DNA from 2 places in the Nocardioides sp. NPDC004968 genome. Region 2 is predicted to be linked to the other one. Evidence: predicted binding sites of a transcription regulator. Region 2 holds the regulator's gene; the other holds the start of a gene.
What was found. The regulator LexA, encoded in region 2, represses DNA repair genes until DNA is damaged. The targets are predictions, from matches to a motif close to TCGAACANNTGTTCGA.

Region 1: the regulator LexA is predicted to act here: its motif matches at 4,689-4,704, upstream of ABZU72_RS05810 (SAV_6107 family HEPN domain-containing protein).

What each region holds. Positions count from the first base shown of each region.
Region 1 is NZ_JBEXJF010000003.1:239,658-246,605, reverse strand. Features, by position in the region: gene ABZU72_RS05835 (polyprenyl synthetase family protein) at 1-979, opposite strand, end outside; gene metF (methylenetetrahydrofolate reductase [NAD(P)H]) at 1,014-1,904, shown strand; gene ABZU72_RS05825 (NAD(P)/FAD-dependent oxidoreductase) at 1,912-3,237, opposite strand; gene ABZU72_RS05820 (DUF4126 domain-containing protein) at 3,234-3,869, opposite strand; gene ABZU72_RS05815 (hypothetical protein) at 4,013-4,606, shown strand; gene ABZU72_RS05810 (SAV_6107 family HEPN domain-containing protein) at 4,776-5,237, shown strand; gene ABZU72_RS05805 (methyltransferase domain-containing protein) at 5,287-6,012, shown strand; gene dinB (DNA polymerase IV) at 6,037-6,948, shown strand, end outside.
Region 2 is NZ_JBEXJF010000016.1:82,136-89,083, forward strand. Features, by position in the region: gene ABZU72_RS16605 (vitamin B12-dependent ribonucleotide reductase) at 1-691, opposite strand, end outside; gene nrdR (transcriptional regulator NrdR) at 856-1,356, opposite strand; gene ABZU72_RS16615 (hypothetical protein) at 1,755-2,648, shown strand; gene ABZU72_RS16620 (LysM peptidoglycan-binding domain-containing protein) at 2,761-3,138, opposite strand; gene lexA (transcriptional repressor LexA) at 3,321-4,088, shown strand; gene ABZU72_RS16630 (alkaline phosphatase D family protein) at 4,184-5,854, shown strand; gene ABZU72_RS16635 (MXAN_6640 family putative metalloprotease) at 5,977-6,948, shown strand, end outside.

The DNA of each region.
Region 1 (6,948 bases), on a different contig from region 2:
GGTCGGCGAGCTCGGTGATGGTCTTCTCGACCTGCTGCTCGGCGCCGGAGGAGGCGATGATCGTACGCAGCGCCGCAACCTGGTCCACGGTGAGCGGCTGGCCGAGGGAGCGGTCGAGGAGGTCGGCGTCGGTGGGCGGTGACGCCTTCAGGGCGAGAGCGACCAGGACGGTGCGCTTGCCCTCGACGAGGTCGTCGCCGGCGGGCTTGCCGGTGACCGAGGGGTCGCCGAAGACGCCGAGGAGATCGTCGCGGAGCTGGAAGGCCTCGCCCACGGGGAGGCCGTAGGCCGACAGTGCCTCGATCTGCTCCGGTGAGGCGCCGGCCAGCGCGGCGCCGACGTGCAGCGGGCGCTCGACGGAGTACTTGGCCGCCTTGTAGCGCACCACCTTCATCGCTGCCTCGACGTCCGCGGCACCGCGGGCCTGGACGGTGATGTCGAGGAACTGCCCGGCGATCACCTCGCTGCGAGTGTGGTCGAACACCGAGAGGGCGGCGGAGGTCTCGGCGCCCCCGAACCCAGAGGTACGCAGCAGCTCGTCCGACCAGGTCAGCAGCAGGTCGCCGAGGAGCACGGCCGCGGCGTCGCCATAGGCACGGGACCGGCCCGGCCAGCCCGCGGCGGAGTGGTCGGCCTCGAACGCGCGGTGCGCGGCCGGCGCTCCGCGCCGGGTGTCGGAGTCGTCGATGACGTCGTCGTGAACGAGCGCCGAAGCCTGGAGCAGCTCGAGCGCGGCGGCCGCCCGGACGAGCGACTCCTCCTCGGCCGGCGAGGGGGAGGGGCGGACCGCGTGGAAGCCCCAGTAGCAGAACGCGGCCCGCAGCCGCTTGCCGCCGGACATCGACTCGCGGGCCCGGCGCAGCAGCGGTTCGACCTCGTCACCGAGCGGAGCCAGCCGCTGGGACTGCGTCTCGAGGAAGGTGTCCAGTGCCCCCTGGACGCGACTGCGGAATTCATCGGCGTCCCACGTTTCATTCACTCTCCGAGCCTAGGGCACTGCCTAGGATGGCCCGATGGTGACTGGACGTGGACGCTCCCTCGCGGAGCTGATCAACCAAGGCGAGCGCTCGTTCTCCTTCGAGTTCTTCCCACCGAAGGACGAGGCCGGCGAGGAGCAGCTGTGGAACGCCGTGCGCGCGCTGGAGCCCTACCGCCCCACCTTCGTGAGCGTCACCTACGGCGCCGGCGGCTCGACCCGTGACAAGACGGTCGCCATCACCGGCCGGATCGCCGCGGAGACCGAGCTGCTCCCGGTCGCCCACCTGACCTGCGTCGGCCACACCCGCGACGAGGTCGCCGGGATCCTGGACTCCTACGCGGCGAAGGGGGTCGAGCACGTGATGGCCCTGCGCGGCGACCCCGCCGAGGGGCCGCGCGCCGAGTGGACCCCGACCGCGGGCGGTCTCGACTACGCGATCGACGTGGTGAAGCTGGCCCGCGAGCGCGGCGACTTCCGCATCGGCGTCGCCGCCTTCCCGGAGGGCCACCCGAGCGCCGAGTCGCTCGAGGCCGACGCCGACGTGCTGGTCGCCAAGGCGAAGGCCGGCGCGGAGTTCGCGGTCACCCAGATGTTCTTCCGCGCGGCCGACTACTTCGGCCTCGTCGACCGGGTCCGTGCCCGCGGCGTCGACATCCCGATCCTGCCGGGGATCATGCCGATCCTGAACCTCGCCGCCATCCGCCGCCAGAGCGAGCTGATCGGCGCCGAGGTCCCCGAGGAGATCGTCGAGCGCCTCAGCGCCGCCGGCCCCGAGCCCGCCGACATCCGTGCCGAGGGCATCGCCGTGGCCGCCGAGCTCTGCCAGGAGCTCCTCGACGGAGGCGCCCCCGGGCTGCACTTCTACACGCTCAACCGCTCCAAGGCGACGCTGGAGATCTTCGCCAAGCTCAACGTGACGGTCTAGGCGGCGCTCACTTCTCGGCAGGACCGATCGACTGCGCGACCAGCGCGGACGAGAGCCCGGCGAACGGCAGCCCGGAGCCGGGCGTCGCGTGGGCGCCGGCGGCGTAGACGTTGGGGAGAGGGGTGCGCGGCCCGAGACGCTGGAACACCGTGCCGCGCCCCGACCACTTCACGCCCAGCGGCGACCCGCGCCAGCGGCGTACGAGCTCGGCGGCGCCCAGGTCGACACGATGTACGACGTGCTCGCGCAGGTCTATCTTGTGGCGCGCCAGCGCCAGCAGGACGTCCTCCATCAGCTTGCCGTGGGAGTGGATCGTCCAGGCGTGCTGCCCCTCGGGGGCGAGCCCACGGGTGCGTACGACCAGGGTGGGCTCGCCGTGGAGCACCAGCTCGTCGGGAAGATCGAGGAGGTGCTCGGGCAGCGAGGAGAGTCCGAGGTGGAACGTCATCGGCGGGATCGCCGGCAGCGTACGTTCCACCAGCGGCCGCAGCGCCGACAGCGAGCGCGGGTCGAAGGCGACCACGACCGCTCCGTCGGCGCCGAGATCGATCTCCCCGGCGGTGGTGCTGACCGCGACCGCCCGCCCGTCACGTACGACGATGTCCTCCACGCGGGTCGCGGTCTGCACCGAGACCCGGCGGGTGGTCATCCGGGCGGCGAGCACCTCCGCGACCACCCCCATCCCGCCCTCGACCCGCCAGGCGCCGAAGCGCTGCTCGAGATAGGCGGTGAGCCCCGCCCAGGCGGGTACGTCACGCAGCTCCTGCCCCGCCGCGACGAACGGGTGCGCCGCGATCAGCCGGAGCCGCTCGTCCTTGAACGTCTTGCGCAGCCGCTTGTGGAGGGTCTCGCGCGACCGGAACCGCTCCGCGACGGCCGCGGGCAGCGCCGAAGGCTCCCACGGCACCTCGAAGTAGTGCTGGCGCAGCACCTCCCAGTCCTCGCTGAACCTGGCGACGTAGTCGGTCCACCGCTGGCCCATGCCGGGGCCCAGCTCGTCGAAGGCCGCAAGCTGGGCGCCACGGGTGCCGCCGGGCACGGAGACCGAGGTCTTGTCGGCGAACCGGTGCTCGCGGATGACGTCCATCGGCACCAGCTCGAGCTCACGCTCGGCCGGCCGCCCGGACTTGCGGAACAGGTCGCGCATCACCGCGGGCAGCAGCGTCGAGGTCGCCGAGGCGTCCCAGGTGAACCCCGCCTCACGCACCGGCACCAGAGCGCCGCCGAGCTGACCGGAGGCCTCGAGAAGGGTCACCGAGTGGCCGAGCTTGGCCAGTCTGGCGGCGCTGGCCATCCCGGCGTACCCGCCCCCGAGGACGACAATGCTCGTCACTGGACGGGGTAGGGCTTGGTCGTGCCGTCGGACGGCTCCTCCGGCGGCGGGGCACCCCGTCTTCCGCGGCGGGTGAGCCTGCGCCAGCCTCCACGAACCGTGCGGATGATGAAGTACACCAGCACCAGCCCGGTCGCCAGCAGGGCCGCCGCGATGCCGGCGGCGGCCAGCGGGTGCTCGGTCGCGAACCAGACCACGCCGAGGACGAGGCCGTCCTCGGCCAGGCTGACCACCGAGTTGGAGACCGGCTCGGGGGAGGAGTTGACCGCCAGCCGCTCACTGGCCTTGACCAGATGGGACATGAACGCCGAGGTGCCGCCCACGACGCCGCCGACGGCCGCGTTGAGCGAGTCGGCCTCACCGGCGAGCAGGACACCGATCACGGCGCCGATCGTGGGCCGGATCACGGTGGAGATCGAGTCCCAGGTCGAGTCGACGTAGGGCACCTTGTCCGCGACGAACTCGATCGCGAACATCGCCCCTGCGGCCGCCAGCACCGGCCAGGTGCCGAGCACGTCAGGGATCTCCTCGGCCCCCGTCGTACGCTGCACGACGCCGAGCACCAGCACGACCAGATAGGCGTTGATGCCACTGGCCCACCCGCTGGAGAAGGTCAGCGCTAGAGATTCCATGGAGACATCTTGGCGTACGACACCGACAACCCGGACCCGGCCCGAGACCAGGCGCACGCGATCCCGTATTTACCTCCGTTGTGCCCCGTGCGGCAGAATGGGCTGATCAACGCAGAGTTCCCCCCACGTCGCAAGGAGACCGGATGACCATGACGACACCCGACGAGAACGAAGGTGTGGTCGTGAACGAGGACCCGGAGGTCGCCTACGAGGTCGCCGCCCTCGCTGCTGAGCCCGTGCCGCGGGAGATGACGTGGGCGGTCCGGCTGATCGTCGGTCTGATCGCGTTCAGCGCCGTCGTGGTCGTGGTCATGGTGCTGCGTTCCGATGACCTGGTGCGCGCGTGGGCGGAGGGCAACGCCTCGGCCAAGCGCATCCTGGAGACCGAGGGGCTCGAGGCCCTCATCAACCCGCCCACCGACAACCGGGTCAGCGCGCCGGCGTTCATCGCCCCCGCGATCACCCTGTTCGGTGTGATGGCCGTCATGCTCGGCGTGCTCGCGGTCTTCCTCCGCAACGGCTTCGAGTGGGCCCGCATCGTCATCACGTTCCTGGTGTTCATCTCCGCGGTGGCCAGCGTCGGCGGCATCCTGACCGGCCCGCCGGTGATCATCAGCGTGCTCACCACGATCGCGATCGTCATCGCCGCGGGGCTGCTGGTGGTGATGTGGCTGCCGGCCAACACCCGCTACATCCACCCGCCGCACCTCATCCGCGGCGCCGTCGCCGACGACTGAGCGACCCGCAGCACCGCTCGACACGCCCCGCCACCGAAACGTCTTGTGACTGTCGGTGGCGGGGTGTAGTTTGATCACGTGTTCGAACAGATGTTCGAACAACCAGGCTCTGGCGGGCGTCGTCCTCGACCCCCGACGCCCGCCGGAGCCGTCCACTGCGGGGTCGACCGTGAGCGAGAAGGACGACCCGATGCATCTGCTGCCGGCCACGACGCACAGCTACCTCTTCCGAGCCACCGAGACCCTCGCGGAGGCGATCGTGGCCGACGACGTGCCGAGCAGGTACGCCATCGCTCACGTCGCCGCACTCCAGGCCGCCGCCGCGCTGATCGCCGCCCGCACCGATCCCGTCGAGGCCGCGAGCCGCGCCGGTCGCCGTCGCCCGTGGAACGCCTGGGTCCGCCTCAAGAAGGTCGCGCCCGAGCTCTCCGAGTGGGCCGACTACTTCGCCGCAGGTGCCGCCAAGCGCGCCGCCGCGGAGGCCGGCTCCATCCGTGCGGTCACCGCGGAAGAGGCCGACGAGCAGGTGCGTGACGCCGACCGGTTCCTCGCCGTCGTCGAGGAGTCGCTCGGGCTGATGGCCCACACCTCGCAGGCCACCCCGCTCCGGCACGACCGCCTCGTGGGCTGATCCAGGTGTGGCGTACGCAGGGTGGGAGGCAGGGCCTACGCTTGGCCCCATGTCAGCTGGCTCCGCTTCAACCAGTCGTCGGGCAGGCGCCCGGACCGTCGCCGTCTGGGACGCGCTCGACCCGGTCCTGGCCTCCGGCCCGCTCGACGTCCTCGACATCGGCGGCGGCACCGGCACCTCGGCCGTACGCATCGCCGGGCTCGGCCACCGGGTCACCGTCGTCGACCCCAGTCCCGATGCGCTGGCCGCGCTCGACCGCCGGGCGCGCGAGGCCGGCGTCTCCGTCGACGCGCGCCAGGGCGACCTGGCCGCACTCTCCGACGTCGCCGACCCCAGCGGTGCCGACGTGGTGCTCTGCCACGGCGTCCTCGAGGTCGTTCCCGACCCTGCTGCCGCACTGGCGGGGATCCGCGAGGTGCTCCGTCCGGGCGGCACGCTCAGCCTGCTGGTCGCCCAGCGCACCGCCGCCGTCCTCTCCCGCGCTCTGGCCGGCCACTTCGCGCAGGCCGCCGAGCTTCTCGACGACACCACTTCCCAGGGGCGCTCCGGTCGACGTTTCGCGCTCGACGAGGTCACCGGGCTGCTCGAGGCCGCCGGCTTCGCGGTCTCGGACGTTCGTGGCGTACGTGTCTTCGTGGATCACGTTCCCGGGTCGCTGCTCGATGTCGACCCGGGTGCGACCAACGCACTGGTCGATCTGGAGCAGCGGGCATCTACGCGCGCTGACTACCTGCCGCTGGCTTCGCAGGTGCATCTGCTCGCCTCGCTTCGCTGACAGGCGCGTCCTTGGAGGATCGGGGTGACCTCCTCCGCTGGCGCTCCGGAGGCCACCCCGATCCTCCATGTCGACATGGACGCCTTCTTCGTGTCGGTGGCCATCAGGCACCAGCCCGAGCTCTGGGACCAGCCGGTGGTGGTCGGGGGACACGCCCGTGGCGTGGTGACCTGCGCCAACTATCCGGCGCGGGCCTACGGCGTGCGGGCCGCGATGCCGGGCTCGATGGCGAGACGGCTGTGCCCTCAGCTCGTCTCGGTCCGTCTCGACTTCGGTGAGGTCGCCGAGGTCTCCCATCAGGTCCGCGAGATCTTCCGCCGCGCCACCCCGCTCGTGGAGGTGGTCAGCGTCGACGAGGCGTTCCTCGACGTACGGGGAGCGACCAGGCTCTTCGGGAGCCCCGAGGAGATCGCCCAGCGGATCCGCCGCCAGATCGCCGAGGAGCTGAGCATCACCTGCTCGGTCGGCGTCGCGCCCACCCCGAGCGTGGCCAAGGTCGGCAGCCGCAAGGCGAAGCCCGACGGCGTCGTGGTCGTCCGGCCGGAGGAGATCCCCGGCTTCCTCCACCCGCTCGACGTCGGTGAGCTCTACGGCGTCGGCCCGAGCACGAGGACCCGGCTGCGGCGGCTCGGCTTCGAGACGGTGGGCGACATCGCGCGCACCCCGGTGCCGACCCTCCACCAGATCCTCGGCCCGCGCCTCGGCGGCCACCTGCACCGGCTCGCCACCGGCACCGACCAGCGCGAGCTGACGGGGCGGCTGGGCCCCGACCTGCCCGACCGGTCCACCGGCGCCCAAGAGACCTTCGGTCACGACCTGAGCGACCGCGAGGACATCGTCCGCGAGCTGCTGCGCCTCTCGGCCCGCGTCACCCGGCGGATGCGGCGGGCCGGCACGGTCGGCCGCACGGTCGCGCTGACGGTGCGGTTCACCGAC
Region 2 (6,948 bases):
CGCGGCGGGTGGCGCCACCGGACTTGATGGTGCCCGCGGACGCGTCGGCGCCACGCATGAAGGAGACCGGACCGGAGGCGGTGCCGCCGGAGGACTTCAGCAGCTCCTTGGAGGAGCGGATGCGGGAGAGGTTGAGACCGGCACCGGAGCCGCCCTTGAAGATCAGGCCCTCCTCCTTGTACCAGTTCAGGATCGAGTCCATGGAGTCGTCGACCGAGAGGATGAAGCAGGCCGAGACCTGCTGGGGGGACTCGGTGCCGACGTTGAACCAGACCGGCGAGTTGAAGGCGAAGTGCTGGTTGACCAGCAGCCAGGTGAGCTCGCGGCCGAAGAGGTCGGCGTCGGCCTCGGAGGCGAAGTAGTCGTTCTCCTTGCCGGAGGCGACGTAGGTGTTCACGACCCGGTCGATCAGCTGCTTCAGGCTCTGCTCACGCTTCTCGGTGCCGAGCGCGCCGCGGAAGTACTTGGTCGTCACGATCGTCGAGGCGTTGATCGACCAGAAGTCGGGGAACTCGACTCCGGTCTGCTCGAAGACGGTCGCGCCGGTCTTCCAGTTCTTCTGGACGACGTCGCGCCGCTCCCAGGTGATCTCGTCGTAGGGGTGGACGCCCTCGGTGCTGAAGATCCGCTCGATCTTCAGCCCGGCGCCTGCCTTCGCCGATGCCTGTGCCTCTGATGCCGTGTCTGTCATTTCGTTCCCCCTGTTGTCATCGATCGCTGTGCCGTGCTGCTGGTCGGTGCTGATGGTGGAGTCCTTGCTCTGTTCTATCTGTTTCCGCTGGTTGTGCCGTTGATTGGCCCGAGCAGGTCGCTTCCCCACGGCCTGCCCGGGCCGGTCTATGTGTCCCGTGGGACCTAGTCGGAGCCCACCGGGGCCTCGACCGGATGTTCTGCCTCGAAGTCCTGGACTTCCCGTTCCGTACGCAGCATCTGGATCTCACGCTCGAAGTCCTCCACCGACCCGAAGGCCCGGTAGACGCTCGCGAAGCGCAGGTAGGCCACCTCGTCGAGCTCGCGCAGCGGCGCGAGGATCGCCAGCCCCACCTCGTTGCTGGGAACCTCGGCCAGCCCCTGGCTGCGCAGCGCCTGCTCGACCTCCTGGCCGAGGCAGGCGAGCTGGTCCTCGGTGACCGGACGGCCCTTGCATGCCTTGCGTACGCCGTGCACCGCCTTGTCGCGGCTGAACGGCTCCGCTGCGCCGGAGCGCTTGGCCACCATCAGCTGCATCTGCTCGACGGTCGTGAACCGCTTCCCACATTCCTGGCAGACCCGGCGGCGCCGGATCTGGCCACCGTCCTCGGCCACGCGGGAGTCGAGCACCTTGGTGTCGCTGTGTCGGCAGAACGGACAGTGCACGGTAGAGCCCCTCTCGTGAGACCTGTGGATCCAGGCCGTCTCATTGGCGGCCCGAGCCTGTGGAACCTGTGGATATGAGCGTGAGTCCCTGTGGAACAACACCCCCATCGCTGTGGGCCATCCGCCCGTTCATGTGAACTAGATGTGGATAACTACAGCGGTGTAACTACTAGATGTAGTGGTAACCGTACGCCCGCCCCCACGACGATGCAAGCGAGCGTCGGGTTTACCCGCGTGCCCGGCGTGTCGCCGGTCAAACACCGAAAGATTCCGGTTCAGCGGCGACGGACTGGCCTGGATGAGTAAGAATGACCCCCGTGACAAACATCTCCGGAGGAAATCGCGTCGGGTCGCGGAGAGGCACGCGCCCCAGAAACGGTCCCCGGCCACCTTTCATCTTGCCTGCGATCGCGACACTGGCCTTCCTCGTCATCTGGGGAGTGCTCGTGTGGGTCGCCGTCGGTTTCGGGGCCGACGCACGGGGAGGCGATTCCGGCGCCTGGGCGAAGCTCGCCATCGCGGCGGTCGTTGCAGTCGCCTGCCTCTTCCTGACCTTCACCTTCGCCGGGAAGGCCTGGCGGGCCTTCTCCGGCTCCCCCACCACGCCACCCACCGACGACTACGCCGGAAGCCACTCCAACGCCTACGTCGAGGAGCAGGACTACTCGGCCCCGGCCTACGCCGACCAGGCCTACCCTGAGCAGGCTTACCCGGAGCAGGACTACTACGGCACCGGCTCCTACGGCTACGACGACACCGGCTACGGCCGGCACAGCTCCGACACCGGGAGCCAGCCGCCCTACGGCGACACCTCGAACCGCTCGGCCTACACCGACACCGGCTCCCAGTCGCCGTACGGCTACCCCAGCAGCGATCAGGGCTACGGCAACACCGGCAGCCGGGCCGCCTACGGCGCATCTTCCTACCAGCCGCCGACCAGCCCGCCGCCCACCCCACAGCCCTACTACTCCAGCCCGCCGACACCGACGTCGACGCCGCAGAGCACTCCGGGGTACGGCTCGCAGGGATACGGCACGGACAGCTACCCCACCCAGCAGGCCGGCTCCCCGCAGTATCAGTCCGGCGCCTACCAGACCCCGACCGGCTACGGCCAGACCGGCTCGCGGGCTCGACTGACCCAGGACCCCGCCGCAACCCAGGCGATGCCCTCCCAGCGTCAGCCCCAGGACCCGCCGGTCGAACCGGACGACGAGTGGCCGCCGCGGCACGGCACTCGCAACAAGCAGTGGCCGCCGGCCGAGCCGGACAGTCCCTACCGCGGGCGCCACTGACCCCAACATGCGAGAGTGCTGCAGACGCTTCCCATCGTCTGCAGCACTCTCACTTTTCCCCGGTAGCCGGCCGCCAGGGTTGAAGGAGCAGCCGGACATCTATAGCGGCGCCCTACGGCGCGGTCGGAACGATCAGCGTCTGTCCGGACACGAGCATCGAGGACTCGAGACTGTTGAGCTCCTTGATCCTCTGCTCCATCTCCCGAATCGAGGAGTCGGTGCCGGCGACGGCCTTCGAGGAGATGTCCCAGAGCGTGTCGCCATCGCCGACGACCATCGTGTGGGCGGTGGAGGAGGGACTTTTGTCGGCACCGTTCTCCACGGCGAACGCCACCTTCGCCCCGATCAGCGCGATCCCGAAGAGCACGACGAGCGCGAATGCGAACACGACGACTCGGCCGCGACGAGTGAGCCGCACGCTCGAGCGTCGCACCTCCGGCACCGGACGCGGTGGCTCGGCTACGGGCAGCACATAGACTGTTGCACTCATCTCACGGCCTCCTGATCACCAGTCTCTCGATCACGTGTTCGATCGAGCATATGTTCGAAGGTAGATCACGTGTTCGAACAACGCAAGTAGCGACCCCAAGAATTTTCGAACGCCGACACGCGCCGACCACGAGGTCGAACAAATGTTTGATGTCGTGGTGCCAGAGGGACTAATGTGGTGACATGACCACGCAGAAGACAGGCACCGGATCAGGCGGTTCGAAGAAGAGCCGCGTCCGCGAGCTGCCCGACGGGCCGCCGGACGCGACCGGGCTCACGCCGCGTCAGCAGCGGATCCTCGCTCACCTGCGCGACAGCATCGAGCAGCGCGGCTACCCGCCCAGCATGCGCGAGATCGGCGCCGCGGTCGGGCTGACCAGCACCAGCAGCGTCGCCCACCAGCTCCGCGCGCTGGAGCAGCGTGGTCTGATCCGCAAGGACCCGAAGCGACCGCGCGCCCTCGAGGTCTTCCTCCCGGAGGTCATGGCCCACCGCAAGGCCATGTCCGGCGAGGAGCCCGAGTCGACGATCACCGCCGAGGCCGACATCAACCCCAACCCCGACGCCGCCATGGTCCCCCTGGTCGGGCGGATCGCGGCCGGTGGCCCGATCCTGGCCGAAGAGACCTCGAGCCAGCAGAGCATCGAGGACGTCTTCCCGCTGCCCAAGCAGCTGGTCGGCAACGGCGATCTCTTCCTGCTCTCGGTCTCCGGTGACTCGATGGTCGACGCGGCGATCTGCGACGGCGACTTTGTGGTCGTGCGCCAGCAGCCGACCGCCGAGAACGGCGAGATCGTGGCCGCGCTGATCGACGGCGAGGCCACCGTCAAGACGCTCTCCCGCAAGGACGGCAAGGTCTGGCTGCTGCCGCACAACGCTGCGTACGAGCCGATCGACGGCACCCACGCGACGATCCTCGGCAAGGTGACGGCGGTCCTGCGCAGCCTCTGAGTCCTGCGCCACCTCCCGGAACGAGTCCGGGAACACTGCGTGAAATCCAGCCGCCGGCCCATGACAGGGCCGGCGGCTGCGTCGTTCCCTACAGCGTGACCCAGACGCAGATCGACCGCCGTACCCTCATCGCCGCCGGGCTGGCGACCGCCGCAGGAGCCGGGGCCATCGCTCTCCCCGAGCCCGCCGAGGCGGCAGGCGGCACGCTCAACCACTTCCAGCACGGCGTCGCCTCCGGCGACCCGCTCCCGGACCGCGTGGTCATCTGGACCCGGGTCACGCCGACGGCGGACGCGACTCCCGGGTCCGGGCAGGGCGAAGAGGTCCTGGTCCGCTGGGAGGTCTCGCCCACCGCGGACTTCGGCCGCGTCACCGCGAAGGGATCCCAGCAGACGGGTCCCGACCGCGACCACACCGTGAAGCTCGACGTCACCCGCCTGGCGCCGGAGAGCTGGTACTTCTACCGCTTCACCTACAACGGCCAGACCAGCCGCGTCGGCCGCACCCGCACCGCTCCTGCCGCAGACGCGGCCCCGGAGAACGTACGTTTCGGGGTGGTCTCCTGCTCCAACCTGCAGGCCGGCTGGTTCGCGTCCTACCGCCACCTGGCCGCCCGCGACGACCTGCACGCGATCCTCCACCTGGGCGACTACCTCTACGAGTACGGCCCCGGCGAGTACGGCTACGGCATGGCCAACGAGGACGTCCGGCCGCACGAGCCGGCCCACGAGATGCACACGCTGGCCGACTACCGGATCCGGCACGCGCAGTACAAGCGCGACGTCGACCTCTCCGCCGCCCACGCCCGGCTGCCCTGGATCGTCACCTGGGACGACCACGAGTCGGCCAACGACGCCTGGCTGCTCGGCGCCGAGAACAACGAGCCCGGCGAGTACGACTGGATCGACCGCAAGACCAACGCCAACCAGGCCTACGACGAGTGGATGCCGCTGCGCGTCGATGGCACAGCGACGGTGGAGACCGACGGCCATCTCCACGACCGCATCTACCGGCGGCTGCGTTTCGGCAACCTGCTCGAGCTGAGCATGCTCGACCTGCGCTCCTACCGCTCCCAGCAGGTCGCCCGCACCGACCTCGCCGGCGTCGACGACCCCGACCGCACGATCACCGGCGACGAGCAGCTGGAGTGGCTCAAGGACGGCCTGCTCACCGACGCTCAGTGGAAGATCGTCGGCAACCCGGTGATGATCGCGCCGGTCACCTTGGGTGCGCTCCCGAAGAGCCTGATCACCCCGGTCAACGACGTCACCGGCCTGCTGCCCGACAACGGCATCGCCTACAACGTCGACCAGTGGGACGGCTACACCGCCGACCGCACCGAGCTCTTCGAGCACATCCGCAACAACGCGATCACCGACACCGTCTTCGTCACCGGCGACATCCACTCAGGTTGGGCCTGCGACCTGCCGTACGACTCCGCCGTCTACCCGCTCGGCAAGACCGCCGGCGTCGAGTTCGTCGCCACCTCGGTGTCCTCGAACAACCTCAAGGACATCCTCGGTGCGCCGCGCCGCACGGTCAGCCTGACGGTCGAGAACATCATCAGGACCGCCAACCGCCACGTCCGCTACCTCAACTTCGACGACCACGGCTTCTCCGTCCTCGACGTGACCCGCAACCGCGCCCAGATGGACTGGTACGTCATCGGCGAACGCAAGGACTCCAATACTGCCGCCACCTGGACCAGGTCGTACGCCACCGCAACCGGAAGCAACAGGCTCCATCACGTCACGCAGCCCGTCTAGGCCGTGTCCGCCGGACACAGCGGCACTCTGCGCTTAGACTGCCCAGGTCTGCCTTCCCGAACGTCTGGTATCTCATGCGAAACATTGCCCGCCGGATCAACCGCAAACAACGATCCCTCGTCTTGATCGCAGGCATGGTCGTCGCGACGTTCGTCGCCACCATGCCCGCAACCGGTTCGACGCCGGCGACCTCGGTGAGGACCGGCGGTGACACCAGCGCCGAGCAGCCGGTGACGGAGAAGGCGGCCCGGGAGGCGCTCGCCGCGGCCAAGAAGGTCAAGCGCAACCAGTCGGTGCGCGGCACCCGGCAGGTCGTGCCCGGGCGGCACGTCGCCGGCCGGCCCGACGCGACCATCGCGCTGACCGACCTGTGGAACGCCAAGGATGCCCTGGACGGCTCCAACAAGGCCGCCGCGCGGGAATTGCTCGCCCGCCCGCGCACCGCGGCCCAGACCTGCAGCGACGCGGTCTGCGTCCACTACACGCCGGGCAAGGGCGGCGACCGCGCCTCGACGACGTACGCGACCCAGGTCCGTGACGTGGTCACGAAGGTCCACAACCTCTACGTGCAGGCGGGCTACCGCAAGCCCGCCGCCGACAAGGCGGTCACCCCGGGCAAGGTCGACATCTACCTGGAGAACCTCTACGACGAGGGCTACTACGGCTACTGCGCGCCCGAGACGAAGGTCTCCAAGACCGCCGCGACGGCCTACTGCGTTCTGGACAACGACTACGCCACCAGCGAGTACGGCTCGTACAACACGCCCACCGAGAACCTCCGGGTGACCGCCGCTCACGAATACTTCCACGCCGTCCAGTTCGCCTACGACGCCGGCGAGGACCGCTGGATGATGGAGTCCACCGCGACCTGGGTCGAGGACGAGGTCTACGACAGCATCAACGACAACCGGCAATACCTGGGCTACGGCCAGCTCGAGGACCAGCGCAAGCCGCTGGACAACTCCTACGCCTCCAACCTCGGCATCTACGGCAACTGGATCTTCTTCCGCTACCTCTCCGAGCGCTTCGCCAGGGAGCGGGGTGGCCTGCCAGCCGTGGTCCTCGATATCTGGAACCGAGCCCCGTCGACCTAC